Regions from separate parts of the Kitasatospora sp. NPDC056783 genome, predicted to be linked through region 1. Evidence: riboswitches for the same ligand, from Rfam matches in the RefSeq annotation. Region 1 holds a riboswitch; each other region holds the start of a gene.
The links. A riboswitch is a leader RNA that binds a small molecule or an ion and turns the genes downstream of it on or off. The one in region 1 is predicted to bind cyclic di-AMP.
Positions count from the first base shown of each region.

Region 2: linked by a shared signal. The riboswitch ahead of ACFRMQ_RS10830 (transglycosylase family protein) and the one ahead of ACFRMQ_RS30815 (transglycosylase family protein) in region 1 are both predicted to bind cyclic di-AMP.
Region 3: linked by a shared signal. The riboswitch ahead of ACFRMQ_RS24010 (hypothetical protein) and the one ahead of ACFRMQ_RS30815 (transglycosylase family protein) in region 1 are both predicted to bind cyclic di-AMP.
Region 4: linked by a shared signal. The riboswitch ahead of ACFRMQ_RS20875 (NlpC/P60 family protein) and the one ahead of ACFRMQ_RS30815 (transglycosylase family protein) in region 1 are both predicted to bind cyclic di-AMP.

Region 1 is NZ_JBHUAF010000301.1:3,356-8,005, reverse strand. It holds gene ACFRMQ_RS30820 (cytochrome P450) at 1-875, shown strand, start outside; cyclic di-AMP (ydaO/yuaA leader) riboswitch at 1,110-1,276, shown strand; gene ACFRMQ_RS30815 (transglycosylase family protein) at 1,282-2,178, shown strand; gene eno (phosphopyruvate hydratase) at 2,510-3,796, shown strand; gene ACFRMQ_RS30805 (septum formation initiator family protein) at 3,985-4,476, shown strand; partial or broken gene ACFRMQ_RS30800 (DUF501 domain-containing protein) at 4,448-4,650, shown strand, end outside.
Region 2 is NZ_JBHUAF010000050.1:15,100-19,749, reverse strand. It holds gene ACFRMQ_RS10845 (ATP-binding protein) at 1-191, shown strand, start outside; gene ACFRMQ_RS10840 (DUF397 domain-containing protein) at 559-822, opposite strand; gene ACFRMQ_RS10835 (sirohydrochlorin chelatase) at 1,376-2,329, shown strand; cyclic di-AMP (ydaO/yuaA leader) riboswitch at 2,885-3,045, shown strand; gene ACFRMQ_RS10830 (transglycosylase family protein) at 3,032-4,354, shown strand.
Region 3 is NZ_JBHUAF010000180.1:396-5,045, reverse strand. It holds gene ACFRMQ_RS24020 (IclR family transcriptional regulator) at 84-881, shown strand; gene ACFRMQ_RS24015 (hypothetical protein) at 1,224-1,898, shown strand; gene ACFRMQ_RS24010 (hypothetical protein) at 2,041-2,619, opposite strand; cyclic di-AMP (ydaO/yuaA leader) riboswitch at 2,621-2,785, opposite strand; gene ACFRMQ_RS24005 (esterase/lipase family protein) at 3,085-4,440, opposite strand.
Region 4 is NZ_JBHUAF010000141.1:10,311-14,960, forward strand. It holds gene ACFRMQ_RS20865 (NYN domain-containing protein) at 1-916, shown strand, start outside; gene ACFRMQ_RS20870 (NlpC/P60 family protein) at 1,118-2,155, shown strand; cyclic di-AMP (ydaO/yuaA leader) riboswitch at 2,493-2,646, shown strand; gene ACFRMQ_RS20875 (NlpC/P60 family protein) at 2,657-3,775, shown strand; gene ACFRMQ_RS20880 (NlpC/P60 family protein) at 4,007-4,650, shown strand, end outside.

The DNA.
Region 1 (4,650 bases):
TCCACGAGTTCGCCTTCCCGCTCCCCATCTACGCGATCTGCGACATGCTGGGCGTGCCGGCCGAGGACCAGGACGACTTCCGCGACTGGGCCGGAATGATGCTGCGGCACACGAAGCCGGGCCAGGGCGGCAGCCAACGCGGCGGCGTGGGGCGGGCGGTGAAGCGGATGCGGGCGTACCTGCTGGAGCTGATCCACCGCAAGCGCGCGGACCTCGGCGACGACCTGATCTCCGGTCTGATCCGGGCCAGTGACCACGGCGAGCACCTGACCGAGAACGAGGCCGCGGCGATGGCCTTCATCCTCTTGTTCGCGGGCTTCGAGACCACCGTCAACCTGATCGGCAACGGCACCTACGCGCTGCTGCGCAACCCGGAGCAGCGCCGGCTGCTGCAGGAGTCGGTGGCGCGCGGGGAGAGCGGACTGCTGGAGACCGGGATCGAGGAACTCCTGCGCTACGACGGACCGGTGGAGCTGGCGACCTGGCGGTTCGCGACCCGTCCGCTGACCATCGGCGGAGTGGACATCCCGGTCGGCGATCCGGTGCTGGTGGTGCTGGCCGCGGCGGACCGCGACCCGGCCCGGTTCTCGGACGAGAACACCCTCGACCTGGCGCGGACGGACAACCCGCACCTGGGCTTCGGGCACGGCATCCACTACTGCATCGGCGCTCCGCTGGCCCGGTTGGAAGGGCGTGCCGCGCTGGCCACGCTGCTTTCCCGGCTGCCCGATCTGCGGCTCGCGGAAAGCCCGGAGAATCTGCGCTGGCGGGGCGGTCTGATCATGCGTGGGCTGCGCGAACTGCCGGTGGAATTCAGTCCGGAGAGCCGCTCGCCGCACGTCCCTCCGCATCCGCTTCAGCAGGGCCCTTCGTGACCCGGACGAGCCGGGATGACGCTGACGGGACATCGTCGGTCAACTCCCAAGCGGGGTATGAACGCTGACCAATCCGGACATAACGCCGAAGCCGGTAGGCGGCTGGGCACGCGCCGTAATGCTGGTGTGATATCGGCGATATGAGCTTGTGATTGGTCTGAAGATCTGTCTACTCTCCTGGGGTTCGCAGCTGCGGACCCCGAGCGCGGAACGCCGAATCCTGCCCGCCACGCCACGGGAAACCGACCAGAACCCTGGGCAGGGGCGGGGGAACCAGGTTTGTTGCCGTCCCCACGGCTTGGGGTGAAGCCGCCCGAGCGGAATCGTTTCCGCTTACGGCGGCCGGGCCACCTCCCGGTCCGAACCCGACAGCTCACCTCGCAGGCGTGCGGAGAGGGACCTCTTCATGCTGTTCGTTGGAACTGGCCGTCACCGTCGTCGCACCCAGGCCGAGAAGGCCATCGCCGTCGCCGGTGTGGCCGGCGTCGGACTCGCGATGCCGCTCCTCACCGCCACCGGCGCCTCCGCCGCCCCGGTCTCCACCTGGGACGCCGTCGCCCAGTGCGAGAGCGGTGGCAACTGGAGCATCAACACCGGCAACGGCTTCTACGGTGGCCTCCAGTTCACCTCCAGCACCTGGAAGGCCTACGGCGGCACCGCGTACGCCGCGCAGGCCAACCAGGCCAGCAAGGGCCAGCAGATCGCGGTCGCCGAGAAGGTCCTCGCCTCGCAGGGTCCGGGCGCCTGGCCGGTCTGCTCCAAGAAGGCGGGTCTGACCAAGGGCGGCTCCCCGGCCTCCGTCGACACCTCTTCGAGCGGCAAGACCCAGACCGCCCCCAAGCCGCAGGCCCCGAAGCCCGCCAAGCCGGCCGAGAAGCCGGCTCAGCAGCAGGCCCCGAAGCCGGCTCAGAAGCCCGCCGCCAAGCCGGTCCAGCAGGCCGCCCCGCAGCAGCAGGCCCAGCAGACCCCGGGCTTCTCCGGCAAGGCCGGCTGGGACGCCGACGCCAAGGTGTACTGGTACCAGAACAACGGCGCCTGGTACTGGACCAGCCACCAGGGCGTCTACCAGCAGTACGCCGGCCAGGCCGCCGCCCAGCCGCAGTACGCCCCGCAGGCGGCCGTGCAGTCGGCCCCGCAGGCCACCGGCCACGACTACACCGTCCGTGCCGGCGACACCCTGTCGACCATCGCCGCCGCCCAGGGCGTGTCCGGCGGCTGGCACGCGCTGTACGACCAGAACCACGCCACCGTCGGCGGCGACCCGAACCTGATCATGCCCGGCCAGGTGCTGCACCTCGGCTGAGCCGGTGTCGGGCCCTCGCGCCCGAGCCGATGCCGGGCCGCCGTGCCCGATCCGGCGTCGAACCGCCACGCCCGACGAAGCGTGTTCCGACCCGTGGACGAAGGGGACCGGTCCTACCGGTCCCCTTCGTCCGCATTCGCCCGCCCCAGGGGGACAAGCTGGGACAAGCAGGTGAACTACCGGTGGGTAGCGGGGCCACACGCTGAGACGGAACCGAGGCCGAGGTGGTCCCGGGAGCCCGGGCGGTTAGGCTCTGGTCGTAACGACTCCGCAATCGTCCCGCTGACTGCACCCCGTCAGACCGGACCCTGCTTCCGCAAGGAGATGCCTCGTGCCGTCCATCGATGTCGTCGTAGCCCGTGAAATCCTCGACTCGCGCGGCAACCCCACGGTCGAGGTCGAGGTCGGCCTCGACGACGGCAGCACGGGTCGTGCCGCTGTCCCGTCGGGTGCCTCCACCGGCGCCTTCGAGGCCCTGGAGCTGCGCGACGGCGACAAGAACCGCTACTTCGGCAAGGGCGTCGAGAAGGCCGTCCTGGCCGTCATCGAGCAGATCGGCCCGGAGCTGGTCGGCTACGACGCCACCGAGCAGCGGCTGATCGACCAGGCCATGCTGGACCTGGACGCCACCCCGGACAAGTCCTCGCTCGGCGCCAACGCCATCCTGGGCGTCTCGCTGGCCGTCGCGCACGCCGCCTCCGAGGCCAGCGACCTGCCGCTGTTCCGCTACCTGGGCGGCCCGAACGCCCACGTCCTGCCGGTTCCGATGATGAACATCCTCAACGGCGGCTCGCACGCGGACTCCAACGTCGACATCCAGGAGTTCATGATCGCTCCGATCGGCGCGGAGTCCTTCTCCGAGGCCGTCCGCTGGGGCGTCGAGGTCTACCACACCCTCAAGGGCGTGCTGAAGGAGCGCGGGCTGTCCACCGGCCTGGGCGACGAGGGCGGCTTCGCGCCGAACCTGGACAGCAACCGCGAGGCCCTGGACCTGATCGTCGAGGCCATCCAGAAGGCCGGCTACGTGCCCGGCCGTGACGTCGCGCTGGCCCTGGACGTCGCCTCCTCCGAGTTCTACGAGGACGGCGCCTACCAGTTCGAGGGCAAGGCGCTCACCTCCACCGAGCTCATCGAGTACTACGCCGAGCTGGTCGCCGCCTACCCGCTGGTCTCCATCGAGGACCCGCTGGACGAGTCGGACTGGGACGGCTGGAAGGCCATGACCGTCAAGCTGGGCGACAAGGTCCAGCTGGTCGGCGACGACCTGTTCGTCACCAACCCGGCCCGCCTGGCCCGTGGCATCGAGACCGGCACCGCCAACGCGCTGCTGGTGAAGGTGAACCAGATCGGCTCGCTGACCGAGACCCTGGACGCCGTCGAGCTGGCCCAGCGCAACGGCTACCGCTGCATGATGTCGCACCGCTCCGGCGAGACCGAGGACGTCACCATCGCCGACCTGGCCGTCGCCACCAACTGCGGCCAGATCAAGACCGGCGCCCCGGCCCGCTCCGAGCGCGTCGCCAAGTACAACCAGCTGCTGCGCATCGAGGAGATCCTCGACGACGCCGCCGAGTACGCCGGCCGCGGCGCCTTCCCGCGCTTCCGCTCCGCGGAATAACGAGCACAGTCGCTCCGCGGAACAACGAGCACGGTCGCTCCGCGGAACAACAAGCGAGTCGCTCCGCGGAGCGACAGGCACGTACGAGGGCCACGCGCTCCCGGTAGCGCACGCCTGACCGGTGCCCCGCCGTTCACCCCGTAGGGTGGACGGCGGGGCACCGTCGCGACCAGGAGGGGATACGGGAGATGGCTGGCTGGAGGATCCCGGGCTTGGCGGCCCGGCCCCGGTTCACGAGCCGGGCGACCGTCCTCGTCCTGGTGCTCTGCTCGCTGGTGGCGATCCTCGCCTACCCGACGCGGCAGTTCATCTCCCAGCGCGCCGAGATCTCCGCCCAGCGGGCGAAGGCCGACCACGCGCGCCAGCAGGTCGAGCAGCTGCGCCGGGAGAAGGCCCGCTGGCAGGACCCGGAGTACGTCAAGGCGCAGGCCCGCGCCCGGCTGCACTACGCGGTGCCGGGGGAGACCCCGTACATCGCGGTGGACCAGGGCGGCCAGGCCGCCCGATCCTCCGCGCCCGCCACCCCCGCCGCGTCCGGCGGTTCGGCGAAGGCCGCCAAGCCCTGGTACACCAGCATCTGGGACTCGGTGGACGCCGCCGACACCGCCGTGGCGGCCCCCGCCAACCCCCTTCCGCTCCCACCGTCCTCCGTTGGAGACACCTCCCCCCATGACCACTGAGAACCACCCCACCGTCTCCGACGCCGACGTCGCGGCCATCGCCGCCCAGCTCGGCCGGGTGCCGCGCGGCCTGCGCGGTGTGGCGCACCGCTGCCCCTGCGGCAACCCGGACGTCGTGGAGACGGCCCCCCGGCTCCCGGACGGCACGCCGTTCCCCACGCTCTACTACCTGAC
Region 2 (4,650 bases), on a different contig from region 1:
TCGCCGAGTCGGGCCGCGGACTGCACCTGGTGGAGTCGTTCAGCCGCTCCTGGGGCTGGCACCCACTGGGCAGCGGCAAGGTGGTCTGGGCGATGTTCGAGGCGGAGACGGTCGGCGGCTCCCCGCTGGACGGCCGCTCACCGCTCGACGGCCCGGTCGACGCCGGCGGACGGCATCGACGCTCGGCCTAGGACGCGCACAGCACCCGGGTCGGGTCTCGCCACCGGGCCGGACCGCATGGCCGGGTCGGGCTGTGCGTCCGGATCAGGAGCCGCGATCAGGAGCGGCCCCGCGTCCGGGTCAGGCTCCGCGGCGGGCGGCGCGCGGCCGGTCGAGGAAGTCCCCGGGAGGACCACACCCCGGACCCTTCCGCCAGGCCCCGCCGAGGTCCCGCCGAGGCCCTTCCGACGCCGCGCACCCGCGGGCCGTCCGGCCCATCGGGGCGGCCGGGCACGATCGGAAGGACGAAGGACAGCGGGCGGGCCAAGGACAAAAGACAAAGGCCGTCGCGGTGTCGGCACCCACGACGGCCCCCCGATGACGGAGCACGGCGGTCGGTCAGACCGCCAAGTGGTCGAACTCCCCGTCCTTCGCCCCCAGCAGCAGGGCGGCGATCTCGGCCCGGGTGTAGATGAGCGCCGGGCCGTCCGGGAACCGCGAGTTGCGCATCGCCACATCGCCGCCCGGCAGGGCCGCGAACTCGACGCAGTTGCCCTGCGAGTTGCTGTGCAGGCTCTTCTGCCAGACCACCCCCCGGAGATCGGCGGCGGCCATCCCGTTGTAGGTGTCGTACGAGCCGTGCGTGTCCTGCGAGTCGTGCATAGAAATCTCCCGAAGAGCTCCGGAGTCGTCGTCCAGCGCGGCGCCCCCGGCACCGCCGAACGAACGGACCGGCCCCGTACCGGCCCGGCACAACGCCTCACTTGACGTGATGATAGCCGCAGTGCACGTGCATCAGCACGGGACAGTGCAGGTGCACGAGGCCTTTCATTCCCAGCCTCGAACTCTTCACGGACCCTTCCCCTGACGGTACGTAAACGGACATAGCCTATGGAATCGTCGGGCTCGCGATAACCGGCCGTGAGCACCTCCCCGCTGAATGTTGATCTTCGAGCGCCGGGAGTCGCACCCCCGTGACCCTCCGTCAAGCGCCTCCCGCGCTGTGAGACATCTCACGCGCCACTGATGCAACGCCAGCCGTCCCGGATGGCGTCAGGACCGTGACGGTCCACGCCGAGTTGGGAGAGGAATGTCCGGATTGTAGGCAAAGCGCCTGAACGGTGGCGCGGGCACACCGAGTCCGCACCACGACCGCGCGAAACCCGTACGGCAGCCGACTGCAAGCCGGACGGGGCGATGTCCTACGATCTCCGGCATGAGCACCGCAGCCATCCCGGGCGCGCCACTGCCCGTCCGCACTCCAGGCTCCCGTGCGCGGGGGCGCCACCGTCGTCCCGAGCGCCCCGAGATCCCGGCCGGCGCCCCGGCCCTGGTGCTCGCCGTACCCGCGACCGCCGGGCCCGAGTCCCGCTCGGTCGTCGAGGAGTTGCTCTCGATCGTCCGCACCGAGCAGAACGGCGTTCGGACCGCGGTCGGCTACCTCCCGGGCAACGGCTCCGAGGCCGCCGACGGCGAGGAGCGCACGGTGGCCGAGCTGCTGACGGTGGCCGCCGAGACCGGGCTGCCGATGCCGATCCTGGTGCCCCTGGTGCCGGGCCCGCACACCTTCCTGACCGAGCTTCACGCGCTCGCCGCCGAGTACGGCGCACCCGTCACCGACCCGCTGGGCCCGCACCCGCTGCTGGCCGAGGCCGTGCACGTCCGGCTGTCCGAGGCCGGGCTGGCCCGCGCCGACCGGGCCCGGCTGTTCGCCATCGCGACCGCCGCGGACGGCGTGGTGCTGACCACCGTCGGCGGCGAGGACGCGGCCGCCGCGGCCGGCATCACCGGCGTGCTGCTGGCCGCCCGACTGGCCGTGCCGGTCGTCGCCGCCGCGCTCGACGTGCCCGGCTCGGTCGCCGCGGCCGTCAACCACCTCAGGGACACCGGCTCGCAGCGCCCGGCGCTGGCCCCGCTGGTGATCGGTCCGGAGGCGGACTCCGAGTTGCTCGCCACCGCCGCCGAGGAGACCGGCTGTCCGTCGGCCGCACCGCTGGGCGCGTACCCGTCCGTCGGCCAGCTGATCGCCTCCACCTACCTGGCCGCGCTGCCCACGCCGTCCCCGGAGGAGCTGGCCCGGGCCGAGGCGGCGGCCGCCGCCGAGGCCGAGGGGGCCGTGGAGGGCGCTCGCGGCGCCCACGCGGCCGCCGAGGGGTACGCCGGACAGTAGGTCGACACCGCGCGCCGGTTCGCGCGCGCCGAGGGGCCTGGAGCGGTTCGCGCTCCGGGCCTTTCTCTTTGCCCCGCCCGCTCCACCCCGCTCACCTTGTCCCGCCCACCCCTGTCCCGCTCACCGACTCTCGTCGTCTGCCGCCACCGGGCGCCGGCCGCCACCGCTTCTCGCGCATTCCACCCGCTTCGGGAGTTGAGTGGCAATGAAGTGGAATGTCCGTTCTTGAGCTATTTGAAGGGAAATGAGTCGTGCCCACTCGGACGCGTGGGGCGCCATCGCACGGACGCGTTCCGGAGTGCGCCGCAGCTCACCCCGATGTGCCGTCATGTCATTGCTGAAGCGGAGCCAGTTGTCGAGTTCCTCAACGAAATTGCCAGAAAACGATCATTTACGATCTTGATCGAGCTGGCTTTTGGCAGTTCTCACTAAACCGTGACGCGTATCACAAGGTTTGCGGTTTGAACTTGAGTCTGATTAACGTGCTCTCCGTTCGTGACCACACGAACCCGGTTCATCCGCGACGCCGAGTCCTGCCGTCGGATGTCCTGGCAGCGCGAAAACGCACCACGGCAGGAGCGGGGGACCCACAGGTAAGTCGCCCCGGACCGATCCCCGGAACGGTCCAGGGCTAGGGGTGAAGCCGCGCTCACCGCGCGGCCGGGCAACTCCAGCCCGAATCCGACAGCTCACCTCGCAGGCGTGGGAGAGGACCGCGTCTTCATGCTGCCCACCAACGGCACCAGCCCGTCCAATCGCACCCGCCGCGTGATCGCCGCCCTCGGCGTCGCGGGCGTCGGACTCACCGTCCCGTGCCTCACCTCCGGCACCGCCTCCGCCGCCACCGTCGCCACCTGGGACAAGGTCGCCCAGTGCGAGAGCGGCGGCAACTGGAGCATCAACACCGGCAACGGCTTCTACGGCGGCCTCCAGTTCACCTCCAGCACCTGGTCCGCCTTCGGCGGCACCGCCTTCGCCGCGCGCGCCGACCTGGCCACCAAGGACCAGCAGATCGCCGTCGCCGAGAAGGTCCTCGCCTCGCAGGGGCCGGGCGCCTGGCCGGTCTGCTCCGTCAAGGCCGGCCTCACGAAGGGCGGAGCCGCCGCGGCGGTCGACACCTCGGCGGGCTCGACCGCCGGTTCGACCGCCGCCAAGCCCGCCCAGAGCCCGAAGCCCGCCGCTCCGGCCGCCAAGCCCGCCCCGCAGACCCCGGCCGCGCCCGCCGCGCCCGCCGCGCCCGCCGCGCCCGCCCAGGACGGCGCTCAGGCCGCCTCCGGCTCCGCCACGGGCAACTGGGTCCAGAAGCGTCAGCAGCAGGCCCAGGGCGGCGACTACACCGTCGTCGCGGGGGACTGGCTGTCCTCGATCGCCGACCAGCACAACGTGCGGGGCGGCTGGCAGCGGCTGTACGAGCTCAACCGCGGCACCCTGACCGAGGGCCCGGACACCATCTACCCCGGCCAGCACCTGTCCATCGACGGCAAGTCCGGCTCGGACGCCACCCGGTCCGACCGTTCGCAGCAGGCCGGCCAGTCCGCGAACGGTGGTGCCGTGAACGCCCAGCCGACCGCGCGGCCCCAGGGCCCCGCCACCAAGCCGGCCACCAAGCCCGCCCCGCAGACCCCGGCCCCGGCGAAGCCCCAGACCCAGGCTCCGGCCGCCACCGGCAGCATGGCCGCCGCGGTCTCCTTCGCCGAGTCGAAGGTCGGTCAGGCGTACGTGTACGGCGGCACCGGCAACGGTGGCTGGGACTGCTCCGGCCTGACCCAGGCCGCGCTGCGCGCCGCGGGCATCTCGGTACCGCGCGTCGCCGCCGACCAGGCCGCCGCCGGCACCCACGTCTCGCTGGACAGCCTCCAGCCGGGCGACCTGCTGTTCTGGTCCAACAACGGCAAGGACTCCGGCGTCTACCACGTCGCGATCTACGTCGGCAACGGCAAGTACGTCGAGGCCGCCAACCCGAGCTCGGGCGTGCGCGAGCAGAGCATCGCCAACTGGGCCCCGGACTTCGCCGGCCGGGTCTGAGGACGGCGATCGGCCGATGGACGCGCGGTGACGGCCGGCAAGGGGCACAGATGACGGATGACAGATAACAGATTTCATCATCTGTCATCCGTCATCTGTTCTCCGTCAGCCGTCAGCCGCCGTCCGAACGCTGACCACCCACCACCCCCGGGGAGAGTCTGGTCGCTCTCCCCGGGGGTTCCGCCGTTCCCCGGGCGCGTCCCGGAGCCCGTCCCCGCGCACAGCCCTCCGGCGGTTCCGCCCGATCCGGTGGGGTGGTGGTTCCCTCCCCCGACCGGCATGCTGCTGCTCTGCAC
Region 3 (4,650 bases), on a different contig from region 1:
CTAGTTTCCGCGATACAGAATTTCAACGGTTTGTTGAGAGATCGCCGGGACTCTACTCCTCACCGACAGCGAAGGGAACGCCGGTGGCCGCGACCTCCGACTCAGCACCGACGACAGGCACCGACCGCGCGAGCGGCGGCGTGCAGTCCGTCGAGCGCGCCTTCCAACTCCTGGAGGCGCTGGCCGACTCCGGCGGCGTGGCCACGCTCAGCGAGCTCTCCACCAGCTCCGGCCTCCCGATGCCGACCATCCACAGACTGGTTCGTACCCTCGTCCAGCAGGGCTATGTCCGCCAGGACACCGCGCGCCGCTACACCCTCGGCCCCCGGCTGATCCGCCTCGGCGAGACGGCCGGCCGACTGCTCGGCAGCTGGGCCCGCCCGTACCTGGCCGAACTGATGGAGGCCACCGGCGAGACCGCCAACCTGGCGGTGCTGGAGGGCGGCGAGGTGGTGTACGTCGGCCAGGTGCAGTCGCGCCGCTCGATGCGGATGTTCACCGAGGTCGGCCGACGGGTGCAGCCGCACTGCACCGGCGTCGGCAAGGCGCTGCTCGCCCAGTTGCCCGAGGACGAGGCTCGCGCCGTGCTCGGCCCCAACCCGCTGCCCGCGCACACCGAGTACACCGTCACCGACCCGCAGGAGCTGATGCGCCAGCTCGCCGAGGCACGCGAGCGCGGCTACGTGGTCGACGACCAGGAGCAGGAGATCGGCGTCCGCTGCATCGCGCTCGCCGTCCCGGGCGCGCCGACGCCGACCGCGCTCTCCGTCTCCGGCCCGGAGGCCCGCATCCGCGCCCTGGAGGAACAGGCCGGGGCCGCCTCGCTGGTACCGGTGATGCACCAGATCGCGGCTCGGCTGGGGCAGGTCCTCGCCCCCTGACACCACGTCAACCCCCGTTGCCGGCCGACGTGGCCGTGTCGGCGCGCCGCGTCACCCGTTCGGGCGGACGACGGGCGGGTTGGCACCCGGCTCCGGTGACGGCTCCGCCACCCTGGTGCCGACGCGGCCCGCGACGGCGCGGGCGGCCGGGACGCGAGGGCAGGGTGAGCGGGGATGGAGCAGCAGGACCGGGACGTGCGGGGCGGTGCGGCAGGCGGTACCGACGTGCGGGGCGGTGACGGTCGGGGCAGCGGCGGACGAAACACCGGCGGACGGGACGGCGGCACGCGGCGCGCCGCCGGAAGAGGCGGGGGCTTCGGCGGCGCCGGGTTGATCGCGGCCGTGGCAGCGGGGTGCGCGGTGACGGTGCTGGCCACCGACCCGTCCTGGGCGCTGCACCGCCCCGAGCCCCGGCCCGCGGTGGAGGTCGTCGTGCCGGGCGCGCAGGCGGCGTCCACCCTGCCCGCGCCCACGACGTCCGAGGCCACCACGCTGCCCGCCCCGGTAACTCCCGGGGTCTCCGAGGCCACCACGCTGCCCGCGCCGGCGGCACCCGGGGTCTCCGAGGCCACCACGCTGCCCGCACCGGCGGCCGACCGCCCGTCCCGCGCCGACCTCGAGGTGGTCCGGCTCGACCCGGACGCGGCCGCCCCCGGTGGCACCACCACCGTCCGCGCGTTCGTCGGCAACCGCGGCCCGGGCACCACGGCCTCCCCGTTCACCGTCGTGGTCACCCTGCCCAAGGGGGTCACGCCCGAGGGCCCCTACTTCCCGTCCGACTGCCGGGTGCTCGGCCGCAACCGCGACCACGGCCGCGTCGTGCGGTGCTCGTTCGAGCCCGGGCTGCGGGAGGGGCGCAGCGCGACCGCCCTCATCCCGGTGCGGCTCGACCCGGAACTGCCGGCGGGCACGCTGAGCGGCGGCTCGGTCGAGGTGCACGGCGCGGACGACCCGGACGAGAGCAACAACAGGCAGCCGTTCGACATCACGGTCGTCGCGACGGCCGCCGGCTCCTGAACCGTACGGTCCCGCCGGTGGGCGCTCGCCGCCGAACGCCCACCGGTGGGCGTACCGCCCCGCGCCCACCGAGGGGTCGGGGTTCACGGGCCAGAGGGTCCCGGAGAGTCCCAGAGGGTCAGGAGGTCAGGGGGTCAGGAGGTCAGGAGGTCAGCCCTGCCGGCCCGGGGTGGCCGGCAGGGGCCGGGGTCCGCGTCGGCGTCCCGCCGGCGGAGACCACCAGCTGCCGCGCGGCCAGGTCGTGCCAGATGCCGTCGAGGTCCTGCCAGAAGCCGAACTGGGTGTACGTCCCGGCCGGCAGGGCGCGCGCGGCGCTGGTGAAGTCGAACCCCTCCGGGCAGATCCGCACGTCGGACGCGTGGCCGGGGAAGTCAAGGTTGTTCCCGCCGGCGTCGCGCACGCCCACACCGACGGTCTTCGCGGTGACGCAGTCCGAGGAGTGCAGCACGAGCGAGGCGGCCGTGGCCTTGCCCGCGACCATGCCGACGGGGGCGAGCCGGTCCTGGGTGACGGTCGGCGCGGCGGCGGCACCTGCGCCGGCGGTCGCCTGGGCACCCGTGGTGGACGGCACTCCGAGCAGGCCGGCGCCGCTGATGGCGAACGCCCCGACGGCGGCGAGGACCGCGTTGCGGAGGCGGTGGGACGGGCGGGCGTGGCGCGGTGCGCGACGACGGCCGCGCACGAACGCGGGCCGGAGCGTGGAGCTGTCGGGCTTGGGCATGGGGTCACCTCGGCGACGCCTGCGAGGTGAGCTGTCGGGTTCGGGCTGAGGTTGCCCGGCCGCCCGGGAGCGGCTTCACCCCTAGCCTCGGCCCGCACGCGGGGGCGTACGAGCCGGGCGCTGACCTTGGTTCCCCCGCTCCCGTCCACTGTGGTGCTCGGTGACCCGCCGACGGGTGGACGGGACTCGGCGTCCCGGCGACGGGGTCCGCGAGGGCGGACGACCGTTGCAGGCTAGGCGGGTCGTCCGTGGACGGACAACTCGGCCGGGCCGGTTGTCGCACAGGTCACAGTGGTGCCGATCAACGACACCGAGTGGCGGTCGAGTTGATCGACTTCCGGGAGACGGATGGCGGAGGAGCGGGGGAAGACGGCCGGCCGAATCGGCTGAGTCGATCGGGTTCGTCCTGGTCCTGTCTGGTCTGGCCTGGCCTGGCCTGGCCTGCTCTGGTCTGCTCCAGCCTGGTCAGCCGAGCCAGGCGTCGACCTGGCTCTCCGCCTCCGGCGCCCAGGCGAGCTTCATGTGGTTGAGGCCGCCGAGCAGCCGGGTGCCGCCGACCGTCGCGATGCCGGTGGTGTCCAGCGCGCTCGCGGTGAACACCAGGCCGTCGCTCGGCCCGCGGTTCTCGTTGAGCACGCCCGGAATGTCGGCGGACCCGCCCGCCAGCAGGTAGGTGCGCACCGAGGCCGGGATGCCGGCCTGCCGGAGCGGCGCGATCAGCGAGCCCGCGTCGATCGCCGCCTGGATGCCCTGGCCGGAGGTGTAGAAGCCCTGGCCGCCGTAGTATGTGGTCCACCAGTCCTGGGCGGTGGAGTCCACCCCGTAGGTACCGTCCCAGCGGGCGAGCAGTTGGCGTTGGCCCGGGTAGCAGTCGTAGCCGCCGCTCGGCAGGACCCCGAGGCAGGGCTGCGCGGTGTACGTGCCGTAGCAGGTCATGGAGAGGTGCGGGGACGGCACGTTGGCGGTGCCGCCGCAGGCCGGCCAGGAGACCAGGTCGAAGTCCCAGCCGTGCGCGTACACGTAGTCCAGCCCGCCGTTCGGCCCGCCGAGGGTGATCAGACGACGCACGTCACCCGCGTAGGACCTCCCCCAGGAGGGCTTCACCGAGGACACGTACGCCCTGGCGGCGACCTCGCCCTTGCTCCACGCCACCACGTCGACCTGGGGGACGCCGAGCCGGTCCCGGATCAGCGCGACGGCGTCGCCGACGGCCTGGGCCTGGAGCAGGTTGTCGCCGTGCTTGTGGGCGAAGCCGATCGCGAAGACCCGGTGGCCGGTGCCGGACAGGTACTGGGCGAGGCCGGTGGACGGGCAGCTCGCGGCGCCGCAGACACTGCTCTCCCCCGGGTTCGCCCAGGCCCGGTCGGCGTTGTCGTTGGCTCCGTGGACCAACAGGACGGGGGTGGCCTTGCTGCCGGTGTCCCAGCCGACGGCGGAGTAGAGCAGGAAACGGGCGGAGGAGGGCCGGCCGGTACCGAAGTACGTCCGGCGGGCGCCGTCCTGGTCGCCGCGGCCGTCGGACGGGAACTGCTCGGCGCGGAAGCCGGGGGTGGCGTCGAGGTAGCGCTCGACCTTGGCCCAGCCGTTGCCGGGGGCGGGGAAGGTGGCTTCCAGAGTGAGGGGGGCGGCGGTGGCGCCACTCACGGTGGTGGCGGTGGTGGCGGTGTTCGCGGTGTTCGCGGTGTTCGCGGTGTTCGCGGCGCTCGCGGCCTGGGCGGCGGTGGGGGCGCCGAGGAAGGCGGCGGCCAGCATCAGGAGCGCGGCGGCGAGGGCGGTGGGGGCGCGCCTCGTCGAGGCGGGGTGCGTGGGGGTGCGTCTCATGGCCGGACGCTAGGGCCGCCGGCCGGCCGTGCCCATGTGCCGGTCGCACATCCCGACGGCCGGGCGGTGGCGAACCGTACCGTGGCGAGTGCCTGACCGAGTGCGCCCGGTCGGATAAATTGGAAGTCTGACATCATCCGCAGTGCACAAGAGCGGTGGGCCCGACCGGAGGCTCGCCATGACCTCACAGGAACGAGGATCCGCCCCGCC
Region 4 (4,650 bases), on a different contig from region 1:
GGCGGTCCGGCTGGTGGAGAAGCTCCAGGCCGAGCTGGCCGAGGTGCGGGCCTCCGCGCGGGCGGACCTGGACCGGCAGCGGGCCGAGTCCGAGGGCGTCCGCAAGGAGGCCGAGTCGCTGCGCAAGAAGGTGCGGTCGCTGGAGAGTGACACCCGCCGGGCGCAGGCGGAGGCCCGCCGGGTGGCCGGGGAGCTGGAGTCCGCGAAGGCGCAGGCCGCCGCCGAGCGCGGCGCGGCCGAGACCGAGGCGCGCAGGCTCCGGCACCGGGTCTCCGAGCTGGAGACCGCGGCCGAGCAGGGCCGGCGGTCGGCCCGGGAGGGGCGCAGCGTCGAGGACATGCGGCTGCGGCTGCTGCTGGACAGCGTGCTGCAGTCGGCCCAGGGGCTCCAGCGGGAGCTGGCGCTGCCGGTCTCCCAGATCCGTCCGGCGGACCTGGTGGAGGCGGTGGTGCCGGGGGCGGCCTCGCCGCACGACGTGGCCCGGCGCGGGCTGGCCGAGGACGATCCGGCGCTGCTGGACCAGTTGCTGGCGATCCCCCAGGTGCACCTGGTGGTGGACGGCTACAACGTGACCAAGACCGGCTACCCGGCGCTGCCGCTGGAGCAGCAGCGGATCCGGCTGCTGGGCGGGCTGGCGATGCTGGCCCAGCGCACCCAGGCGGAGGTCACCTGTGTGTTCGACGGGCAGGACCTGGACGTCCCGGTGATCATGGCGCCGCCGCGCGGGGTCCGGGTGCGGTTCAGCCGGACCGGGGAGACGGCCGACGAGCTGATCCGCCGTCTGGTGCGGGCCGAGCCGCAGGGGCGTCCGGTGGTGGTGGTGTCCACCGACCGGGAGGTCGCGGAGGGCGTGCGGAAGGCGGGCGCGCGCCCGGTGGCGTCGGTGCTCCTGCTGAACCGGCTGGCCCGGCCCTGAGCCCGGATCAGGACGTCATGATGCCTGGTCGGACAGGGTTTCCGGGGCCGGTGCGGGTTCCGTGAAGTCAGTGCGGTGACCGGAGTTCACACGTTCGGGGGAGTAGCAGAACGGATAGAACTTCACTAGGGTCAGGTGTCAAACCTATTTTCCGGAATCTCATCCCATCAGGTGAGTCCGATGGAAGAAGGAGCCGGACACTTGGCCTCCCACCGCCGTCCCAGGCAGCCGAGCCGCGCACGGATCTCCGTGCTCACCGCTGCCGCCGCGACCGCGGTCGCCCTCTCCGCCCAGGTGGCCGCGCACGCCGCGCCGCAGCCGAACACCTCGGACGTCAAGGCACAGATCGACCAGCTCCAGCAGGAGCAGGAGCAGGCCGCGGAGAAGTACAACGGCGCCAAGGAGCGGTCCGACCAGCTGCGCAAGCAGGCCGACCAGCTGCAGGACCAGGTGGCCCGCGGCCAGGAGGAGATGACCCGGCTCCAGGGCGGCCTGGCCGAGGTGGCGGGCGAGCAGTACCGCACCGGCGGCATCGACGCGTCCGTCCAGCTGATGCTCTCCTCCGACCCCTCCGGCTACCTGGAGAAGGCCTCCACCATCCAGCAGGCCAGCAGCAGTCAGGCCGAGGCGCTCAAGAACCTGCTGGAGCAGCAGCGCCGGCTGGACCAGGAGAAGACCGAGGCGGCCGCGGTGCTCTCCTCGCTCGACACCACCACCAAGGACCTGAACCAGGCCAAGACGGACGTCAACGCCAAGCTGAAGGCCGCCCAGGACCTGCTGAACTCGCTCAGCGCCGCCGACCGCGTCGCGCTGAAGGCCCAGCAGGCGCAGGACGAGCGCGCCTCGCGCGGCAGCGACCGGGTGGACCTCGGCAGCCTGCCGGCGGCCAGCGGCTACGCGGCCACCGCGGTGGCCAAGGCGATGGGCAAGCAGGGCTCGCCGTACGTGTGGGGCGCCACCGGGTCGACCACCTTCGACTGCTCGGGCCTGATGGTCTGGGCGTACGGGCAGGCCGGCGTCTCGCTGCCGCGCACTTCGCAGGAGCAGGGCCACTACGGCACCCGGGTGCCCTCGCTGGACCAGGCCCAGCCGGGTGACCTGGTGGTGTACGGCCCCGACATGCACCACGTCGGGATGTACATCGGCAACGGCATGGTGGTCCACGCGCCGCACACCGGTGACGTGGTGAAGGTGATGAAGGCCGACGCGATGCAGATCAACACCATCCGCCGGGTCTGACGGCCCGACATGCCCGGGGGGCCTTCGCGGTCCCTGTGATCAGCGCCACCTCCACTCGGGGTGGCGTTCGGGTTTCCCGCCCCTCTCGTGACCACATGCTGAGAACTGATCAGCCTTGTGTGCGCCAGTGGTCACCATCGGTCATTTTCACAAAAGAACTTGGGTAATCTTCTGTCTTTTTTCTGACAAGGATTTGAACGGATCACGGTTCAGTTACTAGGGTCGTGATCCGAACCACCGCACTGTCGATCGCCCAGCCAGGGTGGCGGCGGTGGTTTCCGCCGAGTTCGCGAGGCAGCGGGGCAGGTCGAAGCGACTGCCCGACAGGGGAGCCCAGTAATCGGGGGCGCTGCGGAGCGGAGCCGGGGAACCACGTTCCTCCGGGGTGAATCGGCGCCAGGTCGGCCGCGGGAGCGGCCGTGAGGCGTCGTAGGGCATGCTTCCGGCCCGAACCCGTCAGCTCACCCGGTAGGCGGACGTAGGAAGAAGGAGTCCGCCTTCGTGGCGTCCCATCGTCGTCCCAAGCCCGCCGGCCGCACCCGGGTCTCGATCATGACCGGTCTCGCCGCCGCGGCCGTCGCCCTCTCCGCGCAGTCCGGCGCCCACGCCGACCCGCAGCCGACCAAGGAACAGGTCAAGGAGCAGGTCGACCAGTACAACGAGCAGGCCGAGGTCGCGACCGAGAAGTACAACGCCTCGCTGGAGAAGCAGCAGGAGCTGGAGAAGCAGGTCTCCGGCCTCCAGGACCAGGTGGCCCGTCAGCAGGCCCAGGTGACCGAGCTCCAGGGCGGGCTCGCGGAGATCGCGGGCGAGCAGTACCGCAACGGCGGCATCTCGCCGACCGTCCAGCTGATGTTCTCCTCCAGCCCGGACACCTTCCTGAACCAGGCCGGCGCGCTGAACCAGGCCGGGGACAGCCAGAAGAACCAGCTGAAGCAACTCCAGGAGCAGCAGCGCAAGCTGGACCAGGACCGCACCGAGGCCCAGGGCAAGCTCGCCGAGCTGGACTCGACCACCCAGCAGCTGAAGTCCTCCAAGGAGGAGGTCCAGAGCAAGCTGAAGGCTGCCCAGGACCTGTTCAACACGCTCTCCGCGCAGGAGCGCCAGGCGATCCAGCAGGCCGACCAGAAGGCCGCCGCGGAGGCCAAGGCCAAGGCCGACGCCGCCCAGGCCCAGCAGGGCGGTGCCGACCGCGCCTCGCGCGACAACGGCCGCAGCGACCTCTCGGCGCCCACGACCACCGCTCCGGTGAAGGTGGCCGCCGGCAGCTCGCGCGGTGCCGCCGCCCTCTCGTACGCGGCCTCCAAGATCGGCAGCCCGTACGTCTGGGGCGCCACCGGCCCGAGCTCCTTCGACTGCTCCGGTCTGATGGTCTGGGCGTACAACCAGGCGGGCGTGTCGCTGCCGCGCACCTCGCAGGCGCAGGCCGGGGCCGGCACCCGGATCGGCACCGACCTCTCCCAGGCCCAGCCCGGCGACCTGCTGATCTTCTACAGCGACGCCCACCACGTCGGCATCTACGCCGGCAACGGCCAGGTGCTGCACGCCCCCAGGACGGGTACGTCGGTGCGCTACGAGGCGGTCTCCAACATGCCGCTGACCTCCATCGTGCGGGTCTGATCCCCGCTCGGGCGCTTCCGGGCCCGGTCTTCCCGTCAGGGGAGGCCGGGCCTGCGGCTTTTCCGGGGCGCTCGATCTGATGTCCGATAAGTGGTCGAATATTCGGGTTGGCAGGGGTTTGGACTCGCTTGCCCGGACTCGCTAACGTCTGCCACCGGACTTCCGCTCGACGGCCGCCCGCACTGGTGCGGCGGCGGGGGCCCGCGCCGCAGGATTGGAGCCGCTGCCGCCATGCCCGTGCACCGTCGTTCCCCACTGCTCGCCCGGGCGCTGGTGCTGACCGCGGCCGCCGCCACCGCGCTGGGCGTGGCCGCCGGGGGCAGTGCCCAGGCCGCCCCCGGCACCCCGGACCCGACCGACCGCCAGGACGTCAAGACACAGGTGGAGCAGCTGTACGACGAGGCCGAGCAGGCGTCCGAGAAGTACAACGCCGCGCAGGAGGCGCAGCGGCGGCTCCAGGGCGAGACCACCATCCTCCAGGGGGAGATCGCCCTCGCCCAGGACCAGCTCAACCAGCTGCGCGGCGACCTGGCGACGGTCGCCGGGGCCGAGTACCGCGGCGGCGGGATGACCCAGACCGCCCAGCTGATCCTCTCGCCCGACCCGGAGGGCTACCTGGCCCGGGCCCGCACCATGGGCCAGGCCGCCACACGCCAGCAGGAGACCCTGCGCGAGCTGCTCGCCCGTCAGCGCAGGCTCGACCAGCGCCGCGCCGAGGCGGCCGACAAGCTCGTCGAGCTGGACGAGACCCGCCGCTCGCTCGCCGACGGCAAACAGCAGATCCAGCAGCGGCTGGCCGCGGCGCAGAAGCTGCTCAACGGCCTGGGCTCCGGCGAACGGGCCCGGCTGGCGGCCCAGGACGCCCGGGACGCCGA